3 regions of the Streptomyces sp. NPDC046759 genome follow, and region 3 is predicted to be linked to each of the others. Evidence: riboswitches for the same ligand, from Rfam matches in the RefSeq annotation. Region 3 holds a riboswitch; each other region holds the start of a gene.

Region 1 (4,246 bases), on a different contig from region 3:
GCTCGCCGGCCTGTGGTTCCTTGCCCCACGTGGCCTGCGGGCCTCACCGACCCGGTCCTTCTTTGTCACTCTCACCTTCAGAGTGCTAACGCCAATGATTAGCACTCGGCACCTCCGAGTGCAAGCGCCCCGGGGGTGCCGCAGGGCGCGCTCAGCCGCGCGCGAACAGGGGCGCGCCGGGCAGGACGAAGGGCCCGCACCCCGGGAGGTGCGGGCCCTTCGACGATGAAACAGAAGAACGTCGCTGTCAGTCGACGCGTGCTTCAGCTGGTCGCCAGCCGGACCATGTCCGCCTGCGGGCCCTTCTGGCCCTGCGAGATCTCGAAGTCGACCCGCTGCCCCTCTTCCAGGGTGCGGTATCCGTCCATCTGGATCGCGCTGTAGTGGACGAAAACATCCGCACCACCGTCGACCGCGATGAAGCCGTACCCCTTCTCCGCGTTGAACCACTTGACGGTGCCCTGAGCCATGCCTAACTCCCCTATTACTGGCCCTTGCACAGATCCACACTTCGCGGACCCGGGTCAGACCTCACCCCCCATCGACGGGGGCGTGCGCCGTAACGCGTCGACCGCGGCTGAATGTATCTGTCCAACTGCCGTCTGCAACAGGTCAATCGGACGAGAATTCTGGACGGGAACGGTCCGGAATGTAGCGAGAATTCATAGGAATTCGGGGCAAGTCGGGCCCCATAAAAGCCACAAATGCCGCATTCGACCCGGGCACTTTGGCTACTTCTTGTCGGGCCTGCGGCATGAATACAGGGCCCCCGACCGGTCCGACCGGGGACGCGTTCCCCAACTCTACCGTGCTCAATCACGCAGAATTGCCTCCTCCGCTTCTCTCACGGAGGAGGCAATTCAATGAACAATGAGTAACTGAAGTTACCCAAGGTAACGATCGACCGCCGTAACGATCAGCCGCCGGCGACCGCCGGAATGATGGAGACGCCGGCGCCGTCGGGGGTCGCCGTTTCCAGGCCCTGCTCGAAGCGGACGTCGTCGTCGTTGACGTAGACGTTCACGAAACGGCGCAGCTTGCCCTGGTCGTCCAGGACGCGGGCGGCGATGCCGGTGTGGTTCTTCTCCAGGTCCTCGATGACCTCGGCGAGGGTGCCGCCCTCGGCGGTCACCTCGGCCCGGCCCCCGGTGTAGGTGCGCAGGATGGTGGGGATGCGAACGGTCACGCTCATGCGAGGCCAGCCTCTCGGAAGGAGTCCAGGGTCGGGCGGATGGTGGCGGTGAGACCGGTGCCGGCCACCGCGTCGAGGGTCTTCAGGCCGTCGCCGGTGTTGAGGACCACCGTGGTCTTCGCCGGGTCCAGGACGCCGTCCTCGAGCAGCTTGCGGGTGACGCCGACGGTCACCCCGCCCGCCGTCTCCGCGAAGATGCCCTCGGTACGGGCCAGCAGCTTGATGGCGTCCACGACCTGCTCGTCCGTCACGTCCTCCACGGCACCGCCGGTGCGGCGCGCGATGTCCAGCACGTAGGGGCCGTCGGCCGGGTTGCCGATCGCCAGGGACTTGGCGATGGTGTTCGGCTTCTGCGGGCGGACCACGTCGTGCCCGGCCTTGAAGGCGGTGGACACCGGCGAGCAGCCCTCGGCCTGCGCGCCGAAGATCTTGTACGGCCTGTCCTCGACCAGACCCAGCTTGATCAGCTCCTGCAGACCCTTGTCGATCTTGGTGAGCTGGGAACCGGAGGCGATCGGGACCACGATCTGGTCGGGCAGCCGCCAGCCGAGCTGCTCGCAGATCTCGTACGCCAGGGTCTTGGACCCCTCCGCGTAGTACGGCCGCAGGTTGACGTTGACGAAGCCCCAGCCCTCGCCGGCCGGGTCGCCGATCAGCTCGGAGCAGAAGCGGTTCACGTCGTCGTAGTTGCCCTCGATGCCGACGAGCTCGCCGCCGTAGACCGCGGCCATGACGACCTTGCCCTGCTCCAGGTCGTGCGGGATGAACACGCAGGAGCGGAAGCCGGCGCGGGCCGCGGCGGCGCCGACGGCACCGGCGAGGTTGCCGGTGGAGGAGCAGGACAGGGTGGTGAAGCCGAAGGCGCGGGCGGCCTCCAGGGCCTGCGCGACCACGCGGTCCTTGAAGGAGTGCGTCGGGTTGCCGGAGTCGTCCTTGACGAACAGGCCGCCGGTGACGCCGAGTTCGGCGGCGAGGTTGTCCGCCTTGACGAGTTTGGTCCAGCCCGGGTTCAGGTTCGGCTTGTCGGCCACGTCGGCCGGGACGGGCAGCAGCGGCGCGTAGCGCCAGATGTTCGCGGGGCCGGCCTCGATGCGGCGGCGCAGTTCCTCGGTGTCGTGGGCGGAGAAGTCGTAGGCGATCTCCAGCGGGCCGAAACACTCCTCGCAGGCGAAGACCGGGCCGAGCGGGACGCGGTGACCGCACTCGCGACAGCTCAGGGCCGCGGCGGGACCGAGGTCGACGGTGGAACTGCTGGAGTTTGCAACTGTCTGCACAGCCATGGAGGCGAGGCCCTTTCTCCTCATCTTCCTCACGACGCATCTCGCCGTGAGACGGATTTGGCACCTTCCCTAGCCGGGAGCCTCGCTGCGAAGACGAGTACCGGCTGGAGGGTTGCCGGGGCTTCATCGGGCCGTGTCCCTCTGCCCCTCTGGATGAGCGGTATGCGGTTGTGAACGCGCGCGGACCCCCGACATGCGATGGTCATCGGCGTTGTTCAAGACTGTAACCGAAGGCCAGGACAGTTGAGATAGTCGTCCGAACCGCGAGATGGATCACACAGTCGACCCATGTGATCACGAACAGTGAGGAGCCGCAGACCGTGCTGGAAGAAGTCGAGCGCTGGCTGGCCACCCGCTCCTGGTCCGTGGCCGATCGCCCGCTCCACCGCATACTCGCCGCCAAACAGCGCACGGGCCAGACGATCAGCGTCGTGCTGCCCGCGCTCAACGAGGAGGAGACGGTCGGTGACATCGTCGCGGTCATCCGTCAGGACCTCGTCGAGCAGGTCCCGCTCGTCGACGAGATCGTGGTCGTCGACTCCGGCTCCACCGACCGCACCTCGGCGGTCGCCGCCGCCGCGGGCGCGCGGGTCGTTCACCGGGACGAGATCCTGCCCAGGCTTCCCGCCGTTCCCGGAAAAGGTGAGGTGCTGTGGCGCTCGCTGCTGGTGACCGGCGGCGACATCGTCTGCTTCATCGACGCCGACCTCAGGGAGTTCTCCTCCGACTTCGTCTCCGGGATCGTCGGCCCGCTGCTCACCGAACCGGACGTGGACCTGGTCAAGGCGATGTACGACCGCCCGCTGGCGGGGGCGGCCGGCCAGGGCGGCCGGGTCACCGAGCTGATGGCCCGTCCGCTGCTGAACATGCACTGGCCGCAGCTGGCCGGATTCGTGCAGCCGCTGGGCGGCGAGTACGCGGCCCGGCGCTCGCTGCTGGAACAGCTGCCGTTCCCGGTCGGGTACGGCGTGGAGCTGGGCATGCTGGTCGACGCCCTGCACCTGGTCGGACTGGACGCGCTGGCGCAGGTGGACGTGGGCGTGCGCAAGCACCGGCACCAGGACGGGCAGGCGCTGGGCCGGATGGCGGCGGCGATCTACCGCACCGCCCAGCTCCGGCTGGCCCGGGGGCATCTGATCCGGCCGGCGCTGACCCAGTTCGAGCGGGGCGAGGAGGGCTTCGAGCCGCGCACCTACTCGGTGGACACCGAGGAGCGGCCGCCCATGGTGGACATCGCGGAGTACGCCGAGCGGAAGGTGGCGTGAACCGGTCGTATACGGCGGCGTGCCGGACGTGGCCGTACGTTTGAGCGTTTCCGGGCCGGGCTAGGTTGAGGACCATGGCTTCCACGCACGGTGCTGTTCAGAGAGCTCAGGTGCTGGTCGCGTCCAACCGCGGCCCGGTTTCGTACACGGTGTACGCCGACGAGGGGACCGGCGGGCCCGGCTCGCTGCGCGCCAAGCGGGGCGGCGGCGGGCTGGTCTCGGGCCTGTCGGCCATCGGGTCGGACGCGGACTCGCTGTGGGTGTGCGCGGCGCTCGGCGACGGCGACCGGGAGGCCGTACGGCGGGCGGACGGCGGGGTGCTGCCGGCCGAGGACACCGGCGGGCAGCGGGTGCGGATGCTCGACATCGACGCGGCGGTGCACACGGACGCCTACAACGGCATCGCCAACTCGGTGCTCTGGTTCGTCCACCACATGCTGTACCAGACCCCGCTGGAGCCCGTCTTCGACACGGAGTTCCGGCGGCAGTGGGCGTCCTACGAGGCCTAC
Region 2 (4,246 bases), on a different contig from region 3:
TCGACCTCGCGGTGCGTGAGCAGCTGACGGTCCGGCAGATCATCTCCCGGCTCGGCGGCGGACGCGGTCACTTCGAGTTCATCGGCACACCCGAGCAGATCGCGGACACGATCATCACCTGGTTCGAGGGCGGTGCCGCGGACGGGTTCAACATCATGGCGCCCGCCCTGCCGTCGGGCCTCGCGGCCTTCGTCGAGCATGTGTTGCCGATCCTGCGCGGCAAGGGGCTGTTCCGCGAGGAGTACGAGGGCGCGACCCTGCGTGAGCACTACGGGCTGCCCATCCCGGCGAACCAGTTCCATGGCTGACCCGCTCGCCACTCCCGCCGCTTCCCGTCTGGGGCCTCGCGGCGGCGCTGACGGCCTGGTCGGCCGCGATGTTCGGCACCGGTCGCCTCAAGCCCTGATCCGTCGCCGGTCACCCCACCCTGTGGGCCTACGCCCGCATGCTCGCCGCCCCCGGCGCTCGGCGTCCGCCTCGACATCGACGGCATCGAACGCCGCCACCGCGCCCGCTGCCAGGGCCTGGAGGCCGCCGGAGCGGCCGTCCGGATCCTGGACCGGACGGCACACACCGCTCGCCTGCCTTTCCACCTGCTGGACCGGCGTTGACAAATGTTCGGGCCGTTGCTTTAAATACCGCCCAGAACGGTCATGAGCGTCAGCGACAAGCCCTGGCTTGCTGACCGGCAACCCTCCCACCGCGGTGGGGTGCCCCAGGTGACGACCCGGCCGATGAAGTTTCGGTAAGCGCGAGGCCCACAGGGCCGGAAGAGTGACGGTGACGCCATGTACGCAGCTCCCAGGACGGCCGCACGCCGCTCCGGGAGCTGCGTACCGTCGTATGCGAACCTGCTCGTCGGCGATCGTGCCGTCGATCTGCTCCGCGTGAACAGCGCACTGTGTACCGCGCCGGGCCGCGCCCGCTGTCGGGGCTGACCTCTCCCCGCAGCCCCCGCACTTCCTGACGAACACCGCGACCGCGGTGTGCCGTCGTCCTCCCCGCCCCCGGTACCCGCCGTCGTGCGCCGCCGCATGCCGCCGTGCTTCCGGGAGGTCCGACCCAGCCGGAGCCCACCATGAGTGAACCCCCTGGTGCCACCGTCGCCCTGGCCGAGCCGCCGACCACCGACGGTCCGTCAAAATCCTTCGTTGCGCAGCGAGTTCTTCCGGTGCGACAGCCAGGCCGCTGGATCGTCACCGCGGTCGTACTCGTCCTGGTCGCCCAGTTCGTGCACGGACTGGTGACCAACCCCTTCTACCAGTGGGACCGCTGGAGCTACTGGTTCCTGCGGCCCACCATCCTCGACGGCCTGCTGATCACCCTCGAAGTCACCGCTTACAGTGCGGTGCTGGGCCTTGCCGGCGGCATCGTGCTCGCACTGGGCCGCCTCTCGAAGAGCCCGGTGCTGCGCGCGGTCAGCTGGACCTACGTCTGGGCGCTGCGATCCGTCCCGCTCATCGTGGTACTGATCTTCCTCTACAACTTCAGCGCGCTGTACAAGACGGTGAGCGTCGGCATTCCCTTCGGCCCGGCCTTCTTCTCCTTCGACGAGTCGAAACTCGCCACCGACATGGTCGTCGCCGTCGTCGGCCTCAGCCTCAACGAGGCCGCCTACGCGGCCGAGGTCGTACGCGGCGGCATCCTCTCCGTCGACCAGGGCCAGCATGAGGCGGCCGCCGCGCTCGGCCTGCCCAAGAGCTACCAGTTCCGCAGGATCGTCTTCCCGCAGGCGCTGCGCTCGATCATCCCGAACTACGTCAACCAGCTCATCGGCCTGATCAAGGGCACTTCACTGGTCTTCTACGTCTCCCTGCTCGACCTGTTCGGCTCCGCGCAGACCATGGGGTCCACCTACCCCGGCGACATCGTGCCGCTGCTGCTGGTCGTCACCGTCTGGTACCTGATCCTGACCAGCATCGTGTCCGTCGTCCAGTTCTACGTCGAGCGGCACTACGCCCGCGGAGCCACCCGCAGCCTGCCGCCGACGCCCCTGCAGAAGCTCCGCATCGGTCTTTCCGACCTGCGGGTCCGCATCCGACGGGAGGCAACCGTATGACCGCCGAGCCGCTCGAAGCCCTGGCGGACGTCGAGGCCGCCACCGTAGAAGTCCACGACGTGCACAAGTGGTACGGCACCCACCGGGTACTGGACGGGGTCGACCTGACCGTCCGCCCCGGCGAGGTCACCGTGATCCTCGGCCCCTCCGGCTCCGGCAAGTCCACGCTCCTCAGGGTCATCAACCACCTGGAGAAGCCAGAGATCGGCTACGTCACCATCAACGGCGAGCTGATCGGCGTGAAGCGGCACGGCGACCGCCTGAAGGAGCTGAGCGAGCGGGCCATCCTCACCCAGCGCGGCCGGATCGGGTTCGTCTTCCAGAACTTCAACCTCTTCCCACACCTGACCGTGCTGGACAACGTGGCCGCCGCACCCGTCGCCACCGGCAAGCTCGGCAAGCCCGAGGCGCAGCAACTGGCCAAGGAACTCCTCGAACGCGTCGGCCTCGGCGAACGCATCGGCGCCTACCCGCGGCAACTGTCCGGCGGCCAGCAACAGCGCGTCGCCATCGCCCGCGCCCTCGCCCTGCGCCCCGGCGTCATCCTCTTCGACGAACCCACCTCGGCCCTCGACCCCGAACTGGTCGGTGAAGTCCTCGCCGTCATCAAGGACCTGGCCACCAGCGGCACCACCCTCGTCATCGTCACCCACGAAATCGGCTTCGCCCGCGAGATCGCCGACTGGGTCGTCTTCATCGACGGCGGCAAGATCATCGAGCAGGGCCCGCCCTTCGAGGTCCTCGACAAACCCCGGCACGAGCGGACCAGGGACTTCCTCAGCAAGGTCCTCTGACCCGCCGCACCCCCAAGACCTCCCCCCACACCACCCTCATCACCTCCAGCGAACAAGGAACGGCCATGCCCACCCACTTCACCCGACGCAGCCTGATACGCGGCATCACCGCAGCGACCGCCGTCGCCTGCCTCGCCACCGGGCTCGCCGCCTGCGGTGGCAACAGCGACGCGGCCACCACCACCGAAGGCGCCAAGTCCGGCGAGGTCGTCATCGGACGGGTCTCCAACGGCGCCGCAACCCAGACCACCATCAAGGTCTCCGAGGTCAAGTCCATCAGCGCCGAACTGCCCGCCCCCGTCAAGAAGAGCGGCACGCTGGAGATCGGCATCGGCGCCCTGCCCGCCGGGTTTCCCCCGCTGGCGTACGTCGGCGACGACCAGAAGACCCTCACCGGCTCCGAGCCCGACCTCGGCCGCCTGGTCGCCGCGGTGTTCGGGCTCAAGGCCGAGGTCAAGAACTCCACCTGGGAGAACCTCTTCGTCGGCATCGACAGCGGCAAGGTCGACGTGGCCTTCTCCAACGTCACCGACACCGAGGAGCGCAAGAAGAAGTACGAGTTCGCCTCCTACCGGCAGGACAACCTGGCCTTCATCGTGCCGAAGAAGAGCACCTGGAACTTCGACGGCACCTACGAGAACCTCGCCGGCAAGACGATCGCCGTCGGCTCCGGCACCAACCAGGAGAAGATCCTCCTGGAGTGGAAGGCCAAGCTGGCCAAGGAGGGCAAGAAGCTCACCGTCAAGTACTTCCAGGACAGCTCCAGCACCTACCTCGCCCTGAACAGCGGCAAGATCGACGCCTCCTTCGGTCCCAACCCCGGCTTCGCCTACCACAACCGTCAGGTCGCCAACACGCCCAACGCCACCCGCACCGCGGGCACCTACTCCGGCGCAGGCGCGAGCCTCCAGGGCCTGATCGCGGCAACGGCGAAGAAGGACAGCGGACTCGCCAAGCCCCTCTCCGACGCCATCAACTATTTGATCAAGAACGGCCAGTACGCCGAGTGGCTCAAGGCCTACAACCTCTCCGACGAGGCCGTCGCCAAGTCCGAGGTCAACCCGCCGGGCCTGCCGCTCGACAACTCCTGACACCGCGGGCCGGGGACCCCCCGCCCCGCGGGGGACTCCCCGCCCGCCGGACACACCGAGCCGACACCGGAGACCGCCACACCATGTCCGTCACCACCCTCGACGCCAGCTTCCCGCACATCCTGGACAACCCCGCCTGGGCCGCGCTCACCGGGCCCCACGCCCACTTCGCCGAACGCATCGGCAACGCCGCCCGCTATCACCAGGACGTCGCTCCCTTCCACGCCGTCTCCGACGAGGACGACCCGCGCGCCTGGGGCGACCTCGCCGCGCTCGTCGGCCCCGGTGGCACCGCCTCGGTG
Region 3 (4,246 bases):
GTCGACGAGAACGGTGTCGAGCGCAAGGTCGGTACCTCGGAGCGGTTCCGGGTGAAGCTGTCCAACGCCTACTACGGCGAGGACAACCAGATCCCGAAGCCGACCGTCGAGGAGTACAAGGAGATCACGAGCGGCCACGGCCACCACTGACCTCCGCGTCGCCACGCCACGCAGAAGGGCCCCGTCCGGGTTACGGACGGGGCCCTTCGCGGTGCCCGGGCCTCGATAGGGTGGACCTGTTCGAGATTCGTATCCCGTACTGCGGGACACCCACCCAGGAGCGGCTCATGAGCGCTGTGACCCCCGCTGGAGGCGACACCGCGGCGGGCCGTTCCTGGCCCGCCCTGCTGAACGGCCTGCTGGACGGCCACGACCTGTCCGCCGACGACACCGCGTGGGCGATGGACAGGATCATGCGCGGCGAGGCGACCGACGCACAGATCGCCGGGTTCGCCGTGGCTCTGCGGGCCAAGGGACAGACGGTGCAGGAGATCACCGGTCTGGTCCGCACGATGTACGAGCACGCCAACGTCATCGAGGTGCCCGGCCATACCGTCGACATCGTCGGCACGGGCGGCGACGGGGCCAGGACGGTGAACATCTCCACCATGTCGTCGCTGGTCGTCGCCGGTACCGGGGCGAAGGTCGTGAAGCACGGCAACCGCGCCGCGTCCTCCGCCTCCGGTTCCTCCGACGTCCTGGAGAAGCTGGGCGTCAACCTCGACCTGCCGCCCCGGCGGGTGGCCGAGGTCGCGGACGAGGCCGGCATCACCTTCTGCTTCGCGGTGAAGTTCCACCCGGCGCTGCGTCATGTCGGCGCCGCGCGCGGCCAGTTGGGCATCCGGACGGTCTTCAACCTGCTCGGCCCGCTGACCAACCCGGCCAAGGTGCGCGCCCAGGCGGTGGGCGTGGCGGTCGCCCACGAGGCGCCGATCGTCGCGGGCGTGCTCGCCGAGCGCGGCAACTCCTCGCTGGTCTTCCGCGGCGACGACGGCCTGGACGAGCTGACCACGACGTCCACGTCCCACGTCTGGGTCGTCCGCGACGGCAAGGTCACCGAGGAGAGCTTCGACCCGCGTGACGTCGGCATCGGTCTCGTCCCCGTGGAGGCGCTGCGCGGCGGCGACCCGTCGTACAACGCGGAGGTCGCCCGCCGCCTGCTGGACGGCGAACAGGGCCCGGTGCGGGACGCCGTCCTGCTGAACTCCGCGGCGGCCCTGGTGGCCCTCCGGCCGACCGACGCCCCGCTCGCCGAGCAGCTGCGGGCCGGCATGGTCCGGGCCGCCGAGTCCATCGACTCGGGCGCGGCGAAGCGGGCACTGGAGCGGTGGGTGACCGCCACCAACCGCTGACCGCGGCACCACGCGAGGCAAGGCGCAGTCCGGATGGCGGACTGCGCCTTGCGCATCGAAGATCGTGTGGCAGGATACTGAACCAGGTCATGAGTGACAGCCATTCGGCCCCGGCCGGCTGTCCGGCAACCCTCCGTCCGTGGCGGGGTGCCCCGGGTGAGGACCAGGTCGTGGACAGCAGGGTTCACGGCAAGCGCGGACCCCTCGCACGCTTTTCACAAGTGTGGGGCCAGGGGTCCTGGTCGTTCGAGGGAGCCTTCCGTGAGCAAGCGAATGCGATAGGGCCGCAGAGCCCCGCCTCCGCACACCCCTTTCACCCGCCCACGCTCGAGCGTGCCCGCTCGCGTGGCGGATTCCGCCTGCCTTCACGGGAGTTCAGTCATGTCCGTCTTCTCCGTCTTCACCGCTGCCGCCGACCGGTCCGTCTGCCGTGACCTTTCGGAGGCGCTGCCCGTTCTGGGCCGCGACGTCACCGTCCCCCTCGTCACCGGCGGCGAGGTCGCCTACGCGGCCCTCGACTACGCGGCCAGCGCCCCCGCCCTGCAGCGCGTCTGGGACGACGTGGCCGCCTACGCGCCGTACTACGGCAGCGTCCACCGCGGCGCCGGCTACCTCTCCCAGCTCTCCACCGACCTGTTCGAGAACGCCCGCAGGACGGTCGCCGCGTTCCTCGGCTGCCGGACCGACGACCAGGTGATCTTCACCCGCTCCACCACGGACTCCCTCAACCTGCTCGCCCGTGCCCTCCCCGCCGGCTGCCAGGTGTTCGTCTTCGAGACCGAGCACCACGCCTCGTTGCTGCCCTGGCAGGACGCGGAGGTCACCTACCTCGATGCGCCGCGCACCCCGCAGCAGGCCGTCACGACCCTGGAGCGGGCCCTCGCCGACCGCACCCCGCACGGCCCGGCCCTGGTCTGCGTCACCGGCGCCTCCAACGTCACCGGCGAACTGTGGCCGGTACGCGAGCTGGCCGCCGCCGCGCACGCCCACGGCGCCCGTGTCGTCCTCGACGCCGCCCAGCTCGCCCCGCACCACCCGGTCGACGTCCGGGACCTGGACGTCGACTGGGTCGCCTTCTCGGGCCACAAGCTGTACGCCCCCTTCGGCTCCGGCGTCCTGGCCGGCCGTGCCGACTGGCTGCGCGCGGCCGAGCCCTACCTCGCGGGCGGCGGCGCCAGCCGCAAGGTGACCCGGCGTCAGGACGGCGGCGTGGACGTGGAGTGGCACGAGAGCGCGGCCCGGCACGAGGCCGGCTCCCCGAACGTCATCGGCGCCTACTCCATCGCGTCGGCCTGCAAGGCCCTCACCGAGGCCGGCTGGGACACCCTGGTCGCCCGCGAGCAGCACCTGATCCGCAGGGTCCGCGTGGGCCTGGCCGAGGTCCCCGAGGTGAAGATCCTCTCCCTCTTCGGCGACGACGCCCCGCGCGTCGGCGTGATCTCCTTCGTCGTCGAGGGCTGGAACAGCTCCCACTTCGCCGCCGCGCTCTCCGCCGAGTACGGCATCGGCGTCCGCGACGGTCTCTTCTGCGCCCACCCCCTGGTGCGCACCCTCCTCGGCAGCGACCCGCAGACCCAGGGCGAATGCGGCGCCCCCGAGGCGGCGCCGGGCGAGAAGTCCCTCAACGCCATCCGCGTGAGCTTCGGCGCGGGGACTCCCGACGAGCACGTGGACCGTTTCGTCACCGCGGTGAGGGAGCTGGTGACCGAGGGTGCGAAGTGGACGTACCGGACCGAGGACGGCCGCTGCGTACCGGCGGTGTGAACAGCGCCGCGCGGAGGGGCGGGGCCCTGCGGCCCCGTCCGGAACGGGGCTCCGCCTCCCGGCCCACGTCCGCCCGCCTCGCGGTGCCCGGGCCGGGCCGGCGGCTCGCGGGTCGTCGGGGGCGGGCGGGCGACCGTCCCCGTCGCCGGGGCGGCCGACGGCTGCCTGAGCGGCGCCGCTCCTAGTTGTCCAGACCGATCGCGAACGCCGCCTCCAGGTCGTGCTGGGAGTACGTGCGGAACGCGACGTGTGTGTCGGTGCCCTCCACGCCGGGGATCTTGCTGATCCGGCCGGGGATGACCTCGGCGAGGTCCTCGTGCCGGCGGACCCGGACCATGGCGATCAGGTCGTAGGTGCCGGTGACCGAGAAGACCTCGCTGACGCTCTCCAGCGCGGCGATCCGCTCCGCGATCTCGGGGATCCGGTCCACGCTGGTCTTGATGAGGACGATCGCGGTGATCACGGCTGGTTCTCTCCCTCGGGTGCCGGAGCTGGGGCGGGCTTCACTCTAGTCGCCCGCCCGTCGCCCACCACCGCCGTCCCGGCGCCGGGCTTCGCACCCCTCTTCCTGTAGCGGACCCACGCGTAGCCGAAGCCGAGGCCGAAGCCGACGAGGTGGGCCAGGTACGCCACCCCCGGCCCGTCGGAGCTCTGCCCCGCCGCCGCCCACTGCAGTGCCGCCCAGAACGGCAGCACGACCCACGCGGGGAACCGCAGTGGCAGGAAGAACAGGAACGGCAGAAGACTGGTGACACGGGCGCGGGGGAACAGGTAGAGGAACGCTCCGAGGACCGCCGAGATCGCCCCGGAGGCGCCGACCAGCGACTGCTCGGAGGCGGCGTTGGCGGCCGCGTAGCCCAGCAGGGCCAGATATCCGCAGCCGACGTAGAAGAGGCTGAACTCGACCCGGCCCATCCGTTCCTCGGTCATCACGCCGAAGACGAAGAGGAAGAGCATGTTGCCGAGCAGATGCACCCAGCTGCCGTGCACGAACAAGGCCGTGGCGGGGGTCAGGGCGGCGCGCACCGGCCTGGCGAACAGCTCGGCCGGTACCACCCCCCAGCGCCGGAAATACGCCCGCTGCGCGGCGAGCAGGGCGTCCCCGGAGCCGTATCCCGGGGTGAGACCCG

The links. Region 3 has a riboswitch for S-adenosylmethionine ahead of ABZ919_RS25150 (aminotransferase class V-fold PLP-dependent enzyme). Riboswitches for the same ligand answer to the same signal wherever they lie in the genome.
Region 1: another riboswitch for S-adenosylmethionine. It lies ahead of thrC (threonine synthase); the one in region 3 lies ahead of ABZ919_RS25150 (aminotransferase class V-fold PLP-dependent enzyme).
Region 2: another riboswitch for S-adenosylmethionine. It lies ahead of ABZ919_RS20070 (amino acid ABC transporter permease); the one in region 3 lies ahead of ABZ919_RS25150 (aminotransferase class V-fold PLP-dependent enzyme).

The regions. Positions count from the first base shown of each region.
Region 1 is NZ_JBEYYJ010000027.1:112,565-116,810, forward strand. Features, by position in the region: gene ABZ919_RS31035 (cold-shock protein) at 264-470, opposite strand; gene ABZ919_RS31040 (MoaD/ThiS family protein) at 917-1,192, opposite strand; gene thrC (threonine synthase) at 1,189-2,472, opposite strand; SAM riboswitch class I at 2,490-2,632, opposite strand; gene ABZ919_RS31050 (glucosyl-3-phosphoglycerate synthase) at 2,793-3,737, shown strand; gene ABZ919_RS31055 (trehalose-6-phosphate synthase) at 3,812-4,246, shown strand, end outside.
Region 2 is NZ_JBEYYJ010000014.1:45,970-50,215, forward strand. Features, by position in the region: gene ABZ919_RS20060 (LLM class flavin-dependent oxidoreductase) at 1-308, shown strand, start outside; partial or broken gene ABZ919_RS20065 (hypothetical protein) at 410-611, shown strand; SAM riboswitch class IV at 650-758, shown strand; gene ABZ919_RS20070 (amino acid ABC transporter permease) at 1,079-2,059, shown strand; gene ABZ919_RS20075 (amino acid ABC transporter ATP-binding protein) at 2,056-2,853, shown strand; gene ABZ919_RS20080 (ABC transporter substrate-binding protein) at 2,919-3,944, shown strand; gene ABZ919_RS20085 (GNAT family N-acetyltransferase) at 4,028-4,246, shown strand, end outside.
Region 3 is NZ_JBEYYJ010000019.1:170,041-174,286, reverse strand. Features, by position in the region: gene ABZ919_RS25160 (cytochrome bc complex cytochrome b subunit) at 1-150, shown strand, start outside; gene trpD (anthranilate phosphoribosyltransferase) at 288-1,352, shown strand; SAM riboswitch class IV at 1,438-1,554, shown strand; gene ABZ919_RS25150 (aminotransferase class V-fold PLP-dependent enzyme) at 1,734-3,116, shown strand; gene ABZ919_RS25145 (Lrp/AsnC ligand binding domain-containing protein) at 3,298-3,579, opposite strand; gene ABZ919_RS25140 (rhomboid family intramembrane serine protease) at 3,576-4,246, opposite strand, start outside.